4 regions of the Pseudomonas sp. G3-19 genome follow, and region 1 is predicted to be linked to each of the others. Evidence: predicted binding sites of a transcription regulator. Region 1 holds the regulator's gene; each other region holds the start of a gene.

Region 1 (4,211 bases):
CAAGTACGGCGCGCAGAATGTCGCGCTGGTCAGCATGGACAGCTTCCGCATCGGCGCGCAGGAACAACTGAAGACGCTGGGGCGGATTCTCAATGTGCCGGTGACCCACGTCGATCCGGGCCAGTCGCTGGTGCAGGCGCTCGACCCGCTGCTGCGCAAGCGCGTGGTGCTGATCGATACCGCCGGCTTGCAGGCCAGCGATCCGGCCTTGCGCATGCAGCTGGAAAGTCTGGCCGGGCGTGGCATCCGTTCAAAAAATTATCTGGTGCTGGCAACCACCAGCCAGAAACAGGTTCTAACCGCCGCTTATCACAGTTACAAGCGTTGCGGGCTTGCCGGCTGCATCCTGACTAAACTGGATGAGACGGCCAGCCTTGGCGAAGTGTTGAGCCTGGCGATCAGTCATGAACTGCCGGTCGCGTACCTGACCGATGGCCCACGGATTCCGGATGATCTGCATCTGCCGCGCCGTCATCAACTGGTCAGCCGCGCCGTCAGCGTGCAAATGCAGGAAGAACCCAGCGAAGAAGCCATGGCTGACATGTTCGCTGATATCTACCACAGCCCGACCAAGCAGGTTGGCTGAGGTAATGAACCGTTTTTGTACCTACATCGATGGTCTGCCATGCATTGTTCCGGTTGAGAACGCGCAGCCAGTAATGTGGCCTCCGTCTATGCAAGACAAGGTAAAGAAATAACATGGGCAGCATGCATCCCGTACAGGTGATCGCGGTGACCGGCGGCAAAGGTGGCGTCGGCAAGACTAACGTGTCAGTGAACTTGTCTCTGGCGCTGGCAGAGCTTGGCCGTCGGGTCATGCTGCTGGACGCCGATCTGGGGCTGGCGAACGTCGACGTTCTGCTGGGACTGACCCCCAAACGTACTCTGGCCGATGTGATCGAAGGCCGCTGTGAGCTGCGCGACGTGCTGTTGCAGGGCCCCGGCGGGATCCGCATCGTGCCGGCCGCTTCCGGCACCCAAAGCATGGTGCACCTGAGCCCGGCGCAACATGCCGGTCTGATTCAGGCCTTCAGCGACATCGGCGACAACCTCGATGTGCTGGTGATCGACACCGCTGCAGGTATTGGTGACTCGGTAGTCAGTTTTGTCCGCGCCGCGCAGGAAGTGTTGCTGGTGGTCTGCGACGAGCCGACCTCGATCACCGACGCCTACGCGCTGATCAAACTGCTCAACCGCGACTACGGCATGAACCGCTTCCGCGTGCTGGCCAACATGGCGCAGAGCCCGCAGGAAGGGCGCAACCTGTTCGCCAAGTTGACCAAGGTCACGGATCGCTTCCTCGACGTCGCCTTACAATACGTCGGCGCCGTGCCGTACGACGAAAGCGTGCGCAAGGCAGTGCAGAAGCAGCGAGCGGTCTATGAAGCCTTTCCGCGTTCCAAGTGCGCGCTGGCGTTCAAGGCGATCGCGCAGAAGGTCGATACCTGGCCGCTGCCTGCCAACCCGCGCGGCCACCTTGAGTTTTTCGTCGAGCGCCTCGTGCAGCAAACAGCAGGGCCTGTGTTATGACCGCGAGCGGTATGAACTACTACAAGAAGTCGGCACGTGACGCGCAGTACGAGTTGATCGAGCGTTACGCGCCACTGGTCAAGCGCATTGCCTATCACTTGCTGGCGCGCTTGCCGGCGAGTGTGCAGGTTGAAGACCTGATTCAGGCCGGGATGATCGGCCTGCTCGAAGTCTCAACCAAATATGACGCCAGCAAAGGCGCCAGTTTCGAAACGTACGCGGGCATCCGGATCCGCGGCGCGATGCTCGATGAAGTGCGCAAAGGGGATTGGGCACCGCGCTCGGTTCACCGCAATACCCGTATGGTCAGCGATGCCATTCGCTCAATTGAAGCTAAAACCGGCCGTGACGCTAAAGATCACGAGGTTGCGGCCGAACTCCAATTGAGTCTCGACGATTACTACGGGATTTTGAATGACACCCTGGGCAGCCGGCTGTTCAGTTTCGACGATCTGTTGCAGGACGGCGAACACGAAGGGCTGCACGAGGATGGCGCCAGTGCTCATCTTGAGCCGTCACGCGATCTGGAAGATGAACGCTTTCAGGCGGCGCTGGCGGACGCGATTGCCAATTTGCCGGAGCGTGAGCGACTGGTGTTGGCGCTGTACTACGACGAAGAGCTGAACCTCAAGGAGATCGGTGAAGTCCTTGGCGTCAGTGAATCGCGGGTCAGCCAGTTACACAGCCAGTGCGCGGCCCGTTTGCGGGGGCGTTTGGGGGAGTGGCGAGCGCGCTGAAGGCAGTGTGGGGACACTGCGAACGAGGCTGGTGCGGTGAGAACGGCACCGGTCTTGCTCTGTTGTGCTCCAGACAGTCTTCGAGTGCTGCGCCGATTGATTGAAGTGGCGCGTCCAGGTGCTGGGCGCGTTTAAGACTGCTTGGAGGTCGAATTGAACAAAGACATGAAAATCCTCATCGTTGATGACTTCTCAACGATGCGGCGGATCATCAAGAACCTGCTGCGCGATCTCGGGTTCACCAACACCGTCGAGGCCGACGATGGCACTACCGCCATTCCGGTACTCAACAGCGGCAGCATCGACTTTCTGGTAACGGACTGGAACATGCCGGGCATGACCGGTATCGACTTGCTGCGCCACGTGCGTGCCGATGAAAAACTCAAGCACCTGCCGGTGCTGATGGTGACCGCTGAAGCCAAGCGCGAGCAAATCATCGAGGCCGCTCAGGCCGGTGTGAACGGCTACGTGGTCAAACCTTTCACGGCTCAGGCGTTGAAAGACAAAATCGAGAAGATTTTCGAACGCATCGGCTGATGACGCGCGGGGGAGCTATGGAGCATAACGAATCTTCACAGGGCGATTTCGAGTCGACCCTGAAAAAACACGCGGTCGAACTGGTCGAGAGCCTTGAAAAAGGCAGGTTCGGCGACGCTGTGCAACTGATCCATGAGCTCAATCAGACCCGTGACCGCGGCCTGTATCAGGAAGTGGGCAAGCTCACACGCGAACTGCACAGTGCGATCGTCAATTTCCAGATCGATCCGCACATGCCGCAGGCCGAGGAAGTGTCGCAAATCACCGACGCCACCGAACGCCTGGGCTATGTGGTCAAGCTGACCGAAGCCGCGGCCAACCGCACCATGGATCTGGTGGAAAGCGCCACCCCGGTGGTCAATGGCCTGGCTGAAGAAGCCCAGGCGCTGAGCACCGATTGGGGCCGCTTCATGCGTCGTGAAGTCGGAGCTGAAGAGTTCCGCGAACTGGCGCGCCGGGTCGACGGTTTTCTGTCACGCAGCAGCACGGACAACCGTGCGGTGTCGAGCAACCTCAACGACATCCTGCTGGCTCAGGATTACCAGGACCTCACCGGTCAAGTGATCAAGCGTGTGACCCAACTGGTCACCGAAGTCGAAAGCAATTTGCTCAAACTCGTCCTCATGGCCAGTCAGGTTGACCGCTTTGCGGGCATCGAACACGACCGTGCCGCGATGCTTGCAGAAAAAGATCCACAAAAACATCTCTCGCAGGGTGAAGGTCCGCAGATTCATGCCGATAAACGAGAAGACGTTGTGTCCGGTCAGGACGATGTGGACGATTTGTTATCCAGCCTCGGATTCTAGAGTTTTGGAATTTTAGGTTTTTTGGGTTTTTAGACCTGTAGGAGCACCCCATTAATGAGCTTCGGCGCCGATGAAGAGATCCTTCAGGATTTCCTGGTTGAGGCCGGCGAGATTCTTGAGCAACTGTCCGAGCAACTGGTCGAGCTGGAAAGCCGCCCGGATGACGCAGATCTGCTCAACGCAATTTTTCGCGGTTTCCACACTGTAAAAGGGGGCGCCGGCTTCCTTCAGCTCAACGAGCTGGTGGAGTGCTGTCACATCGCCGAAAACGTGTTCGACATCCTGCGCAAGGGTGAGCGGCGCGTTGATGCAGAACTGATGGACGTGGTGCTTGAAGCACTGGACGCGGTGAACAGCATGTTCAGCGAAGTCCGTGAACGTGCACCGATCACTGCTGCAACCCCGGAACTGCTGGCCGCCCTGGCGCGTCTGGCCGAGCCGCAAACGGCCGACGAAGCCCCGGCTTCGCCAGTGGCCGAGATGATCGAAGAACTGGTCGTCGAAGGCGATTCCGGCGACATCACCGATAACGAATTTGAACAGCTGCTGGATTCGCTGAACGCCGTCAAGGCCGAAGCCGAAGCCCCGGCCGCTGCTGCAC
Region 2 (4,211 bases), 3.1 Mb from region 1:
AGCACGAAATCGCCAAGGCCTACGACGTTGAGTCCGAAGGCGGCGTGGCTTTCCGTGGCGCGTTCCTGATCGACGACAAGGGTGTTGTTCGCTCGCAGATCATCAACGACCTGCCGCTGGGCCGTAACATGGAAGAGCTGATCCGTCTGGTCGACGCGCTGCAATTCCACGAAGAGCACGGCGAAGTCTGCCCTGCCAACTGGAAAAAAGGCGACAAAGGCATGAACGCTTCGCCAGAAGGCGTTGCGGCTTACCTGACCGAGAACGCTGCTGCCCTGTAAGGCGCAACGTCGCGGTACAAAAAAACCGGCCCATGTGGCCGGTTTTTTATGCGCGGGAAATACCCGACGAGGATCAGTCGTCGAAGTCTTCCCAGCCGCCCATCTGTTTCCAGCGGTTGACGATGCCGCAGAACAGCTCGGCAGTCTTCTCGGTGTCGTAACGCGCCGAATGCGCTTCACGGCCGTCGAAGTCGATGTCCGCTGCCTGACAGGCTTTGGCCAGCACGGTTTGACCGTAAGCCAGACCGGCCAGTGTCGCGGTGTCGAAGCTGGAGAACGGGTGGAACGGATTGCGCTTCATGTCCAGACGCGCAACCGCAGCATTCAGGAAGCCGAGGTCGAAGCTGCTGTTGTGGCCGACCAAAATCGCGCGCTTGCAGCCGTTGGCCTTCAGCGCCTTGCGGATGCCACGGAAGATGTCGGTCAGCGCAGTTTCTTCGCTGACCGCCATGCGCAGCGGGTGATCGAGCTTGATCCCGGTGAATTCCAGCGCTGCCGCTTCGATGTTGGCGCCTTCGAAAGGTTCGACACGGAAGAAGTAGGTGTGGTCCGGGTAAACGAAACCCTTTTCGTCCATGGCGATGGTGGTCGCGGCAATCTCCAGCAGAGCGTCGGTGGCCGAATTGAAGCCACCGGTCTCTACGTCGACGACAACCGGCAGGTAACCGCGAAAACGCGCTGCCATTGGGTGACGGGAACCGCCGCCGCCACTTTGACCGTCCAGTTCGTCGTCGAAATGGTCTTCACTCACGCGTGTTCCTCCAGCAGGCGCCAGCGCAGTTTTTCACCGGCGCGCAGCGGGATAACGTTCAGCTCGCCGAATGGCAGGCTGGTCGGGGCGGTCCATTCTTCGCGAACCAGGGTGATGCGATCGGTGTTGGTCGGCAGGCCGTAGAAGCGTGGGCCGTTGAGGCTGGCGAACGCTTCGAGCTTGTCCAACGCGTTGCGCTGTTCGAACGCTTCGGCATACAACTCGATGGCGGCGTACGCGGTGTAGCAGCCGGCGCAGCCGCAGGCGGCTTCCTTGGCATGCTGGGCGTGCGGCGCCGAGTCGGTGCCGAGGAAGAACTTCGCGCTGCCGCTGGTGGCGGCGTCGAGCAGGGCTTCCTGATGGGTATTGCGCTTGAGGATCGGCAGGCAATAGAAGTGCGGCCGAATCCCGCCCACCAGCATGTGGTTGCGGTTGTACAGCAGGTGATGCGCGGTGATGGTGGCGCCGACGTTGGCCGAAGCCTCATTGACGAACTGCACCGCGTCGCCGGTGGTGATGTGTTCGAACACCACTTTGAGCGTCGGGAAACGCTCGACGACACGGCGCATGTGCTCATCGATGAAAATCTTTTCGCGGTCGAAGACATCGACATCGCCACGGGTGACTTCGCCGTGGATCAGCAGCGGCATGCCGACTTCGGCCATGGCTTCCAGCGCCGGGAAGATCTTGTCGATGCTGGTCACGCCGGAATCGGAGTTGGTGGTGGCGCCGGCCGGGTACAGTTTGGCGGCGTGCACGAAACCGCTGGCCTTGGCCTCACGAATTTCTTCGGGCTGGGTGCGGTCGGTGAGGTACAGCACCATCAGCGGTTCGAAGCGACTGCCGGCCGGGCGGGCAGCGAGAATCCGCTGGCGATAGCCGTCGGCTTCAGCGGCGTTGCGCACCGGTGGTACCAGGTTGGGCATGATGATGGCGCGGCCAAAGGTGCGCGCAACATCGGCAACGGTATTGGTCAACACGGCACCATCGCGAAGATGAATGTGCCAGTCGTCGGGACGCAGCAGGGTCAGGCGGTCGGACATGAGGGGATTCCAGGCGGGTCAAACTGAGGGGAATGCTACCGGAAAAGACTCTTGCAGGCACCCGCTATCAAGTTTTGCAGGAACCTTCCGATATCCCGTAGGTATGCCGTAAACATAGTGTGAATCGGTCTTTGTGTTACAGAAGCCAATGGAGCCTCCCGTGCGCCAGCGATATTTAGCCTTGCTCAGTGTGTTTGCCAGCCTCCCCGCGATGGCGCTGACCTACCAGACGCGTCTGGAGAACATTGAGTGGACGGTCGAGGGCGACAAGTTCGAGTGCCGCCTGACCCAGCCGATCACCGATTTCGGCTCGGGCCAGTTCGTGCGCAAAGCCGGCGAGCAGGCGATATTCCGCCTCAATGCCTACAACGCCATGCTCGGCGGCGGTTCGGCGACGTTGCTTGCCGCGGCAGCGCCATGGCAGCCGGGGCGCAACGACATCAATCTGGGCAGCGTCAGGATCGGTACCGGCAACGTGCTGTTCAACAGTTCGCAATCCCAGGCCGGCGGGCTGATCAGCGGTTTGCTGGACGGTCGCAGTCCGGTGGTGCGCCGTGCGTCCGGCGATGGCCGGGTTTCGGAAGTGCGTCTGCTGCCGGTGAAGTTCAGCAAAGCGTTCAATGATTACCAGACGTGTGTGGCGAAGTTGCTGCCGCAGAATTTCGATCAGGTGAAGCAATCGCAGATCGGCTTCCCTGGCGAAGGCACCGATCTGGATGCCGCCGCCAAGGCCAGGCTGCAGGTGATGCTCGAGTTCATGAAGGCCGATCCGACGGTCAATCACATCGAACTGGATGGCTATTCCGACAACAGCGGCAACCGTCTGACCAACCGTGAGCTGTCGCGTCGTCGCGCGCTGGCGGTGGTCGACTTTTTCAAGGCCAACGGCATCGCCGAATCGCAGATCACCGTGCGTTTCCACGGCGAGCAATACCCGCTGGTGCCGAACAACAATGCGGCCAACCGGGCGAAGAATCGCCGGGTCAGCGTGAAGCTTGCACGAGTGGCGCCGACTACCGCGCCAGCACCGCAAGCCAGCACACCTGCCAACGCTGCGGCGACTTCCTGACCCGCCGGTCATCGTCGCGCTGTCGACAGATTCTGTCGCTTTGTCGTCTTAAGCTGTCGCGCCTCTGTAAATTATCGGATTTGAGCGGTAGACTCCTCGGCTTTCCGTAGAACCCCGTGGAGTGATGGCATGGCGGACGTAAACAAGGTCGTTCTGGCGTATTCCGGCGGCCTGGACACTTCGGTGATCCTCAAGTGGCTGCAGGATACTTATAACTGTGAAGTGGTGACCTTCACTGCTGACCTGGGTCAGGGCGAAGAGGTCGAGCCGGCTCGCGCCAAGGCTCAGGCCATGGGCGTCAAAGAAATCTACATCGACGACCTGCGCGAAGAATTCGTGCGTGATTTCGTGTTCCCGATGTTCCGCGCCAACACCGTTTACGAAGGCGAGTACCTGCTGGGTACTTCCATCGCACGTCCGCTGATCGCCAAACGCCTGATCGAAATCGCCAACGAAACCGGCGCCGACGCCATTTCCCATGGTGCCACCGGCAAGGGCAACGACCAGGTGCGTTTCGAACTGGGTGCCTACGCACTCAAGCCTGGCGTGAAAGTGATTGCCCCTTGGCGCGAGTGGGACCTGCTGTCGCGCGAAAAGCTGATGGATTACGCCGAGAAGCACGCGATCCCGATCGAGCGTCACGGCAAGAAGAAGTCCCCGTACTCGATGGACGCCAACCTGCTGCACATCTCCTATGAAGGCGGCGTGCTGGAAGACACCTGGACCGAGCACGAAGAAGACATGTGGCGCTGGACCGTCTCCCCGGAGAAGGCTCCCGACACCCCGCAATACCTGGAACTGACCTACCGCAACGGCGACATCGTCGCGCTGGACGGCGTCGAAATGACTCCGGCCACCGTACTGGCAACGCTGAACAAGATCGGTGGCGCTCACGGTATCGGTCGTCTCGACATCGTTGAAAACCGTTACGTGGGCATGAAGTCCCGTGGCTGCTACGAAACCCCGGGCGGCACGATCATGCTGCGCGCGCACCGCGCCATTGAATCGATCACCCTGGACCGCGAAGTCGCTCACCTCAAAGACGAGCTGATGCCGAAATACGCCAG
Region 3 (4,211 bases), 5.0 Mb from region 1:
CTGCGCAGTTGGTGTGAACACGACGGGCAGAGTCAGGCGTGTGCCGATGCGCTGGGCATTCATCGCAACAGCTTGCGTTATCGGATGGAGCGGATTGCTGAGTTGAGCGGGGTTGATCCGCTGAAACTCGACGGGATGCTGGCGCTATATCTCGGGGTGCAATTGCTGCCGCACATTGATCCGGGCTGATCGGATGTTTTCACCGACGCCTTCGCGAGCAAGCCCGCTCCCACATTTGGAATGCATTCCCCTGTGGGAGCGAGCTTGCTCGCGAAAGCGTCGGTACATTCGACACAGGCTTTTGTAGAAATGAACAATAAACGCCCACCGCACTTGTGCAGCGGACAGGCGTCAATGCGCAGGCCGACTGGCAGCATGAACGGCATTGGAACTGGAGAATTCGCATGAAGATCGTCATCGCCCCCGATTCGTTCAAGGACAGCCTGAGTGCCCAAGGCGTTGCCGAAGCCATTGCGCTGGGGCTGGCGCAAGTCTGGCCGCAAGCAACACTGGTCAAATGCCCGATGGCCGACGGCGGCGAGGGCACGGTGGAATCGATTCTCGCCGCTTGCGAGGGTGAACTGCGCCGCACCCGAGTACGCGGGCCGCTGGGTGCGCCGGTCGACGCCGCGTGGGGCTGGTTGCCACACAATCACACCGCGATCATCGAAATGGCCGAGGCCAGTGGTTTGCAATTAGTGCCTACGGGGCAACGCGATGCCTGCATCACCAGCACCTTCGGCACCGGCGAACTGATTCGCGCCGCGCTGGATGCCGGCGCGCAACGGGTGATTCTGGCGATTGGCGGCAGCGCCACCAACGACGGCGGCGCCGGCGCGATGCAGGCGCTTGGGGTGAAATTGCTCGATGCGCAAGGTCAGCCATTGGTGCCGGGCGGCTTGGCACTGGCGCAACTGGCGCGGCTGGATTTGAGTGAGCTTGATCCGCGTCTGGCCCACGTGCGCTTCGACATCGCCGCCGACGTCAACAACCCGCTGTGCGGCCCGCACGGGGCCTCGGCGATTTTCGGCCCGCAAAAAGGCGCGTCACCGGCACAAGTGCAGCAACTGGATCAGGCGCTGGGGCATTTCGCCGAGCTCTGCGCGCAAGCGTTGGGCAAGGACGTTCGCGATGAGCCGGGCAGTGGTGCGGCGGGGGGATTGGGTTTTGCGGCCAAGGCGTTTCTTGGCGCGCAATTTCAGGCCGGCGTGGAAGTGGTGGCCGAGTTGGTGGGGCTGGCCGAAGCGGTCAACGGCGCCGATCTGGTGATCACGGGAGAAGGGCGGTTCGACGCGCAAACCCTGCGCGGCAAGACCCCGTTCGGCGTGGCGCGGATTGCCAAGCAGCACGGCGTGCCGGTGATCGTCATCGCCGGCACCTTGGGTGAGGGTTATCAGGAACTCTACGAGCACGGCATCGACGCCGCTTTCGCCGTCACCAGCGGCCCGATGACCCTGGAGCAGGCCTGTGCCGAAGCTCCACGCTTGTTGCGCGAACGGGCGACTGACATTGCCCGCGTCTGGCAGATGGCCAAACTCAATAGCTGATTGCGTGAAGATGTTGTGGCGAGGGGATTCATCCCCGATGGGTTGCGAAGCAGCCCCCCCGCGTTTTTCGCAAAAAACCAGTTTTGAGATTTTGCGACTGCTGCGCAGCCGATCGGGGATAAATCCCCTCTCCACAGGGGGTTAGTGTCAAGGTGTTTCAGCGCTGAAACACCTTGAAAAATATTTTCGCTTTACACGAAATCTTCCTAAAGCGCCGCCGATACAGAGATCAGGCGCACACAGATTCCCTCGAACAGTGACGCCTGACTGGTCCCGCCCCCAAGGGCCAGTGATGACGGCACGGACGCTCGCAGCTACCTCTATCCGAGAGTCCAACCATGTCCTTGCGTAACCTGAATATCGCGCCCCGTGCCTTCCTCGGTTTTGCCTTTATCGCCTTGCTGGTGATTGTCCTTGGTGTGTTCGCCGTCAACCGCATGTCGACCATTCGCCAGGCGTCCATCGACATGGAGACCAACCAACTGCCTAGCGTCACCTACCTTGGCGTGGTCACGGAAAACGTTCTGCGCCTGCGGATTCTGTCGTTCCGGATTCTGGTCAACCGCGACCCGGCAGGCCTGCAAGAAGCGCAAACGCGCATCGGCGTGCTGGTGGACAAGGTGCGCAGTGCTCAGGCCAGTTACGCCGCGTTGCCGGCAGAGAGCGAAGAGCGTGCGTTGTATCAGACGTTCGCGACCACGCTCGACAACTACCTGCAAGCGCAAAACCAGATGATGGAGCTGTCGCGTCAGGACAAGGTCGACGAGATGCGCACCTTGATCAACACGCGGATCAAGGACGGCACCGACCAGATGGGCGAACAACTGAACAAGCTGATCGCAATCAACGCGGCGGGCGCGAAAGTCGCCTCCAATCAGGCCGGTGAGCATTACGACAGCGCCATTACCGGCATCATCGTTGTTGCCGTGGTCGCCGCGCTCGCCACGGTACTGCTGGCCCTGTTGCTGACTCGCAGCATCGTCACCCCATTGAATCGTGCCGTACAGGCTGCGCAAACCATCGCCGGCGGCAACTTGACCCAGTCCATCGAAGTCGATGGCAAGGACGAAGCCACCCAACTGCTGCAAGCCCTGTCCACGATGCAGATCAACCTGCGCAAAACCATCGAACAGATCGCCGGTTCCGCGACTCAGTTGGGCGCGGCTGCCGAAGAGCTGAGCGCGGTCACCGAAGAGGCTTCCCGTGGCCTGCAACAGCAGAACAACGAGATCGAACAAGCCGCCACCGCCGTCAACGAAATGACCGCCGCTGTGGAGGAAGTCGCACGCAACGCGGTATCGACCTCCGAAGCCTCGAACCAGTCGACCCAGGCCGCCCGTGAAGGTCGCGATCAAGTGGTGAAAACCGTCGACGCGATCCAGACCATGACTCATGACGTGCAGAGCACCGCGCAAATGATCGAAGGCCTCGCCGCGCAGGGTCGCGACATCGGCAAGGTGCTGGATGTGATCCGCGCCATCGCCGAACAGACCAACCTGCTGGCCCTCAACGCGGCGATCGAAGCAGCGCGTGCCGGTGAGGCCGGACGCGGTTTTGCGGTGGTAGCGGACGAAGTTCGCGCATTGGCGCATCGCACTGCGCAATCGACTCAGGAAATCGAAAAAATGGTCGCTGGCATCCAGAACGGTACCGGCGAAGCGGTGTCGTCGATGCAGCAAAGCAACCAGCGCACCCAGACCACTCTGGAAATGGCCCGCGCTGCGGGTGTGGCGCTGGAGCAAATCACCCAGTCGATCCACCAGATCAACGAACGCAACCTGGTGATCGCCAGTGCCTCGGAAGAACAGGCCCAGGTCTCGCGTGAGGTCGACCGCAACCTGGTCAACATCCGTGATCTGGCCACGCAGTCCGCCGCCGGCGCGAATCAAACCAGCGCCGCAACCCATGAACTGTCGCGTCTGGCGGTGGATTTGAATGCCATGGTGGCGCGGTTTGTGATTTGAGAAATACGCAGTTGCCTGAAGTGGGCCGAACCAGATGATTGTTCGGCCCACCTCGAAGAGTCAGCGCTTCAAGACAGGTCCACTTTGACTTGCTTAAACGAAGACTGTTGCCCAAGGTTTCCTGCACGATCGCGCAGCCTGTAAAACGCGAACATCGTGCCGGAGCCTATCTCACGGATAATCGCGCCACTCAGTTTGATAACGGTAGGTGAAGTTGCGTCATGCACCGTTTTAATGATGACTGGCTCCGCCGCAAGTGAGCCAAAGTGAAATTCGATGCTGTCGCAGGCTCGCTGCTGCATATAGATGGCAATGGTTACCAGAACTTCATCATTGTGGGCGGCGAGATACTGCGGTGTGATCCCCTCACTGTCGATTTCTGGTGGAAATTGCGGAGGTTCTCCCGGATTGCCGAAGTTGGGAGCCGTTAGATCGACCGTAATCGGCGTGCTCGCGGCCATGTCTTCATTCCCGCCAATATCGAGGATGTATGAAACCTCATATACGCCTTCTTGTACCAGGTGTGCCTCAGGAATATGGGCCTCAAATGGGAAAAGCGCCGGGTCGATGGGTGTCGTAAAAGGATAGTCCGCCACCCTATTCCCGTTTAACAACAGCCTTAACAGTACGGGCACGCCTGGATCAGAAGGTGAACTATACCATTCTGGAATTAACACTTTCAGAGGAGATACCAATGCAC
Region 4 (4,211 bases), 4.7 Mb from region 1:
CCTACAGGGGGAGCGGGGTCAGACGCGGAACTGGCGCAGAAGCTGGTTCAGCTGTTCACTCAACTGCCCAAGCTTGACGCTCGCCGCACTCGACTGCTCCGCCGCCAGCGCCGTACTGTGCGACAGACCGGCGGCCTGCGTGACGTTCTGGTTGATGTCCTCGACCACATGCGCCTGTTGCAGTGTGGCGCTGGCAATCGAGGCATTCAGGCCGTTGAGATTGCGCAGGGCCTGGCCGATCGCGTTAAGGCTGGCACCGGCGAGGCCGGCCTGTTCGATGGTCAGTTGCGAGGCCTTGCTGCTGTCGCCAATGACTTTCACCGCCGCTTCGGAATGATTCTGCAGGCGTTCGATCATGCTCTGGATTTCCGCCGTCGACTTTTGCGTGCGCTGCGCCAGCAACCGCACTTCATCGGCCACCACCGCAAAGCCCCGGCCCTGTTCCCCGGCGCGGGCCGCTTCGATGGCCGCGTTGAGCGCCAGCAGGTTGGTTTGCTCGGCAATCGAGCGGATCACCTCCAGCACACTGCCGATCTGCGTACTTTCGGCCGCCAGGGTGCGAATCACTTCGACCGCTTGGTCAATGGTTCCGGACAACTTGTCGATCTGTTGCAGACTGCCGTCGATGTTGATCTGGCCCTGCTGCGCCTGAGCTTCGGCATCGCGCATTTCAGCGGCAGCATGTTCGGCGTTCTTCGCCACATCCTGCACGCCGTAGGTCACTTCGTTGATTGCGGTCGCCACCAGTTCCATCTGCTGCGATTGCTGTTGGCTGCGCTGCTGGGCCTGAGTCGCATCGTTGCCCAGTTCACTGGACGACTGACCCAGCGCACTGGCCGAAACCTGCAGGTCACCGATGACCCGGCGCAACTTGGCGGTGAAGGCGTTGAAGTGATGCGCCAGTTGCGTGACTTCGTCCTGACCGTGGGTGTCGAGGCTGCGGGTCAGGTCGCTCTCGCCGCTGGCGATGTTGGCCATGGCGTTCACGGTTTCCTGCAACGGACGGACGATGCTGCGGGCAATCAAAATCACCAGCAGGGCCATGATCACGGCGATCACCAAACCAATCACCGAAGCCTTGATCAACTGCCCCCGGAACTCGCTCTGCACATCATCGACGTAAACGCCCGAACCGAGCACCCAGCCCCACGGCTCGAACAATTTTACATAGGAGGTTTTCGCCACCGGTTCGCTGGCACCGGGCTTGGGCCAGCGGTAATCGACCATGCCCGCGCCTTTGCTTTTGGCGATCGCGACCATCTCGTTGAACACCGCGAAACCGTCTGGGTCGCGGATCGCCGAAAGGTTCTGGCCTTCGAGTTTGGGGTTGGTCGGGTGCATGACCATCACGGGGGTGAGGTCGTTGATCCAAAAGTAATCGCTCTGGTCGTAGCGCAGGCCACGAATGGCGGTCAGCGCTTGCTTCTGTGCGGCTTCGCGGGTCAGGGTGCCAGCGGTTTCCAGGTCGTGGTAATAGGTCAGCAGGCCGCTGGCGGTCTGCACCACATGCTGGGTTTTCTGCGCCTTGGCGTGGTACAGGTCATCGTGGATCTGCTTGAGCATCAACACGCCCAAGGTCAACAACATGACCACCGCCACAATCAAAATGAGCCACAAGCGTCGGCTGATCGACACACTGCGCAAGCTGTTCATAACGCTGTCACTCCGATTTCTTTTTCTTGTAATAAATCAACGCCAGCATCCAACCACGTTTGCGTGGTCAGGCATACGCGACCCAAGTCGTATAACGCCGCAGCACTATTAAGGCTTGTCTGTTAGGATTTCGGCCCCGCGCGTGAAAACCTGAATCCGAATTGATATTTCACGGAATTTTGACCGTTTCGTGTGGATCCTGTGCGCGCGGAATCGGTACAGCTACGCTGAACGCAGTGAACGTTAGAAAAATATTATCGGGGCATGCCCGCGTGCATCGCTCTTTGGGGGATTGATGGATCTTTGGACCGCCTTGCAGGCACTGATTCTTGGAGTTGTAGAGGGGCTGACGGAGTTTTTGCCCATTTCCAGTACCGGACACCAGATCATTGTTGCCGACCTGCTCGAGTTCGGCGGCGAACGGGCCATGGCGTTCAACATCATTATTCAGCTCGGCGCGATCCTTGCGGTGGTCTGGGAGTTTCGCCGCAAGATTCTCGACGTGGTGATCGGCTTGCCGACCCAGCCGAGTGCACGGCGTTTTACTGCCAACCTGCTGATCGCGTTTCTGCCGGCGGTGGTGCTGGGGGTGATTTTTGCCGACCTGATTCACCAATACCTGTTCAATCCGATCACCGTCGCGACCGCGCTGGTGGTGGGCGGTGTGATCATGCTGTGGGCCGAGCGTCGGCAACATGAAGTGCACGCCGAAACCGTGGACGAGATCACCTGGAAGGACGCGCTGAAAGTCGGTTTCGCGCAGTGTCTGGCGATGATCCCCGGTACCTCGCGTTCGGGCTCGACGATCATCGGCGGCCTGCTGTTTGGCCTGTCGCGCAAGACTGCGACCGAGTTCTCGTTCTTCCTGGCGATGCCAACCATGGTCGGTGCGGCGGTGTACTCCGGTTACAAGTATCGCCATCTGTTTGTGCCGGCGGACTTCCCGGTGTTCGCCATTGGTTTCATCACCGCGTTCATCTTCGCCATGATCGCCGTGCGCGGTCTGCTCAAGTTCATCGCCAGCCACAGTTACGCGGCATTCGCCTGGTACCGGATTGTATTCGGTCTGGTGATTCTGGCGACCTGGCAGTTCGGCTGGGTGGATTGGTCGGCGGCGAAACCATGAGTGATTCCCGCGCGCGCCGCCCGGATGGACGACCGTCCGGTAGCGGCATTCAGCATCTGAAACTGAAACTGGCGGTGCTGTTGATCGTGTGCGCGCTGCCGCTGTTCGGCTCGCTGTCGATGTGGCTGCGCGGCATCTCGCTGGTGCCGTTGACCGCTTATGGCGTGGTCAGCGTGCTGGCGTTTTTCATGTACTGGGCAGACAAGCGCAAGGCCCGCGCCGATGCGTGGCGCACACCGGAGAACATCCTGCATGCGCTGGAACTGGCCGGCGGCTGGCCCGGCGCGCTGATCGCCCAACAGGTATTCCGGCACAAGACGCGCAAGGTGTCGTTTCAGATTCTGTTCTGGGTGATTGTGGCGCTGCATCAGGTGTTCTGGATCGATCAGTTGTTTCTCGGTTCGAACCTGCTTTCACATATTTAAGCTTCACACATGACCCATGTGGGAGCGGGCTTGCTCCGGGCGGCGTTCCGACGAAAGCGGTGTGCCAATGGACGAATATGTTGTCTGACACACCGCTTTCGCGAGCAAGCCCGCTCCCACCAAAATCAAAATCAAAATCAAAAAGCTAGAGCAACAATCCGATTTGGGTTTTTTTGGGCAATTTGCCTACCACCAATTGATGCGAACGCGTCAGTAATCCCTGCAGCTCCTCGGCACCCAGCGGGTAGGGCGGGTGCATGATGATCCACTGCGCCCGCGCCAGATAAGGCGCAGGGTGAATACCCGGGCGGTCGCAATGGCCGAGAAACAGATCCTTGTCGACCTTGAATGCCAGTGAATCCCCGCGCAGCCCTTGCAGGGCAAACATCTTGTTGCCGGCAATCGAGAACACCCGCACGCCGCCCCATTTGTAATCCTCCCGCGCACCCGGCAAGGCCAGGCAGAAGGCGGCGACATCCGCTTCGTTCATTTTTCCCTTGTTCATAACAACCGCTCCCCACACGCATTGAACGATTCGACCAGATGATCGATCCATGCCCGCACCGCCGGCATCACCCCGCGTCGATGCGGATACACCGCCTGCAACCAGCCGCCGGGCAACGACCACTCGGGCAACAGTTGCACCAGCGCGCCGCTCTCAAGGTCGGCTTCGCAATACATCATCGGCAGCAGGGTAAAACCCTGGCCGGCGAGCACACAGGCCTTGCGCACGATGAAGTCATCGATGCCCAACCGCGCCTCCATGTTCAGTTCGACGCTGTTGCCTTGCTCATCCAGCAAGCGCACATGCACCATGCGATCGGCCTCCAGCGCGCCGAGCACCGGCAGGTTCTTCAAGTCCTGCGGATGAGTGATGGTTTTGCCCTCGACAAAAGCCGGGCTGGCCACCACGACCATTTGTGCCTGGCGCAGACGCCGGGTGACCAGCAACGGATCTTCATCGCCCAACTCGCGTACACGCAGGGCCACGTCGAAGCCTTCAGCGA

The links. Region 1 encodes FliA, which starts transcription of late flagellar genes. Its sites were predicted from a motif close to CTAAAGTTTNNNNNNNNNNNGCCGNTAA; they were not measured.
Region 2: the regulator FliA is predicted to act here: its motif matches at 2,142-2,169, upstream of ACOYXI_RS13355 (flagellar protein MotY).
Region 3: the regulator FliA is predicted to act here: its motif matches at 1,744-1,771, upstream of ACOYXI_RS04785 (methyl-accepting chemotaxis protein).
Region 4: the regulator FliA is predicted to act here: its motif matches at 1,781-1,808, upstream of ACOYXI_RS05985 (methyl-accepting chemotaxis protein).

What each region holds. Positions count from the first base shown of each region.
Region 1 covers NZ_JBMPIQ010000003.1:5,993,276-5,997,486, forward strand. Annotated here, with positions in the region: gene flhF (flagellar biosynthesis protein FlhF) at 1-586, shown strand, start outside; gene fleN (flagellar synthesis regulator FleN) at 700-1,530, shown strand; gene fliA (RNA polymerase sigma factor FliA) at 1,527-2,267, shown strand; gene ACOYXI_RS27325 (chemotaxis response regulator CheY) at 2,433-2,804, shown strand; gene ACOYXI_RS27330 (protein phosphatase CheZ) at 2,822-3,610, shown strand; gene ACOYXI_RS27335 (chemotaxis protein CheA) at 3,665-4,211, shown strand, end outside.
Region 2 covers NZ_JBMPIQ010000003.1:2,908,486-2,912,696, reverse strand. Annotated here, with positions in the region: gene ACOYXI_RS13370 (peroxiredoxin) at 1-281, shown strand, start outside; gene rnt (ribonuclease T) at 355-1,032, opposite strand; gene pyrC (dihydroorotase) at 1,029-2,075, opposite strand; gene ACOYXI_RS13355 (flagellar protein MotY) at 2,236-3,144, shown strand; gene ACOYXI_RS13350 (argininosuccinate synthase) at 3,274-4,211, shown strand, end outside.
Region 3 covers NZ_JBMPIQ010000003.1:1,038,637-1,042,847, forward strand. Annotated here, with positions in the region: gene ACOYXI_RS04775 (sugar diacid recognition domain-containing protein) at 1-189, shown strand, start outside; gene ACOYXI_RS04780 (glycerate kinase) at 405-1,547, shown strand; gene ACOYXI_RS04785 (methyl-accepting chemotaxis protein) at 1,886-3,511, shown strand; gene ACOYXI_RS04790 (hypothetical protein) at 3,580-4,211, opposite strand, start outside.
Region 4 covers NZ_JBMPIQ010000003.1:1,314,478-1,318,688, reverse strand. Annotated here, with positions in the region: gene ACOYXI_RS05985 (methyl-accepting chemotaxis protein) at 19-1,653, opposite strand; gene ACOYXI_RS05980 (undecaprenyl-diphosphate phosphatase) at 1,949-2,779, shown strand; gene ACOYXI_RS05975 (DUF1294 domain-containing protein) at 2,776-3,204, shown strand; gene ACOYXI_RS05970 (MmcQ/YjbR family DNA-binding protein) at 3,350-3,709, opposite strand; gene ACOYXI_RS05965 (LysR substrate-binding domain-containing protein) at 3,706-4,211, opposite strand, start outside.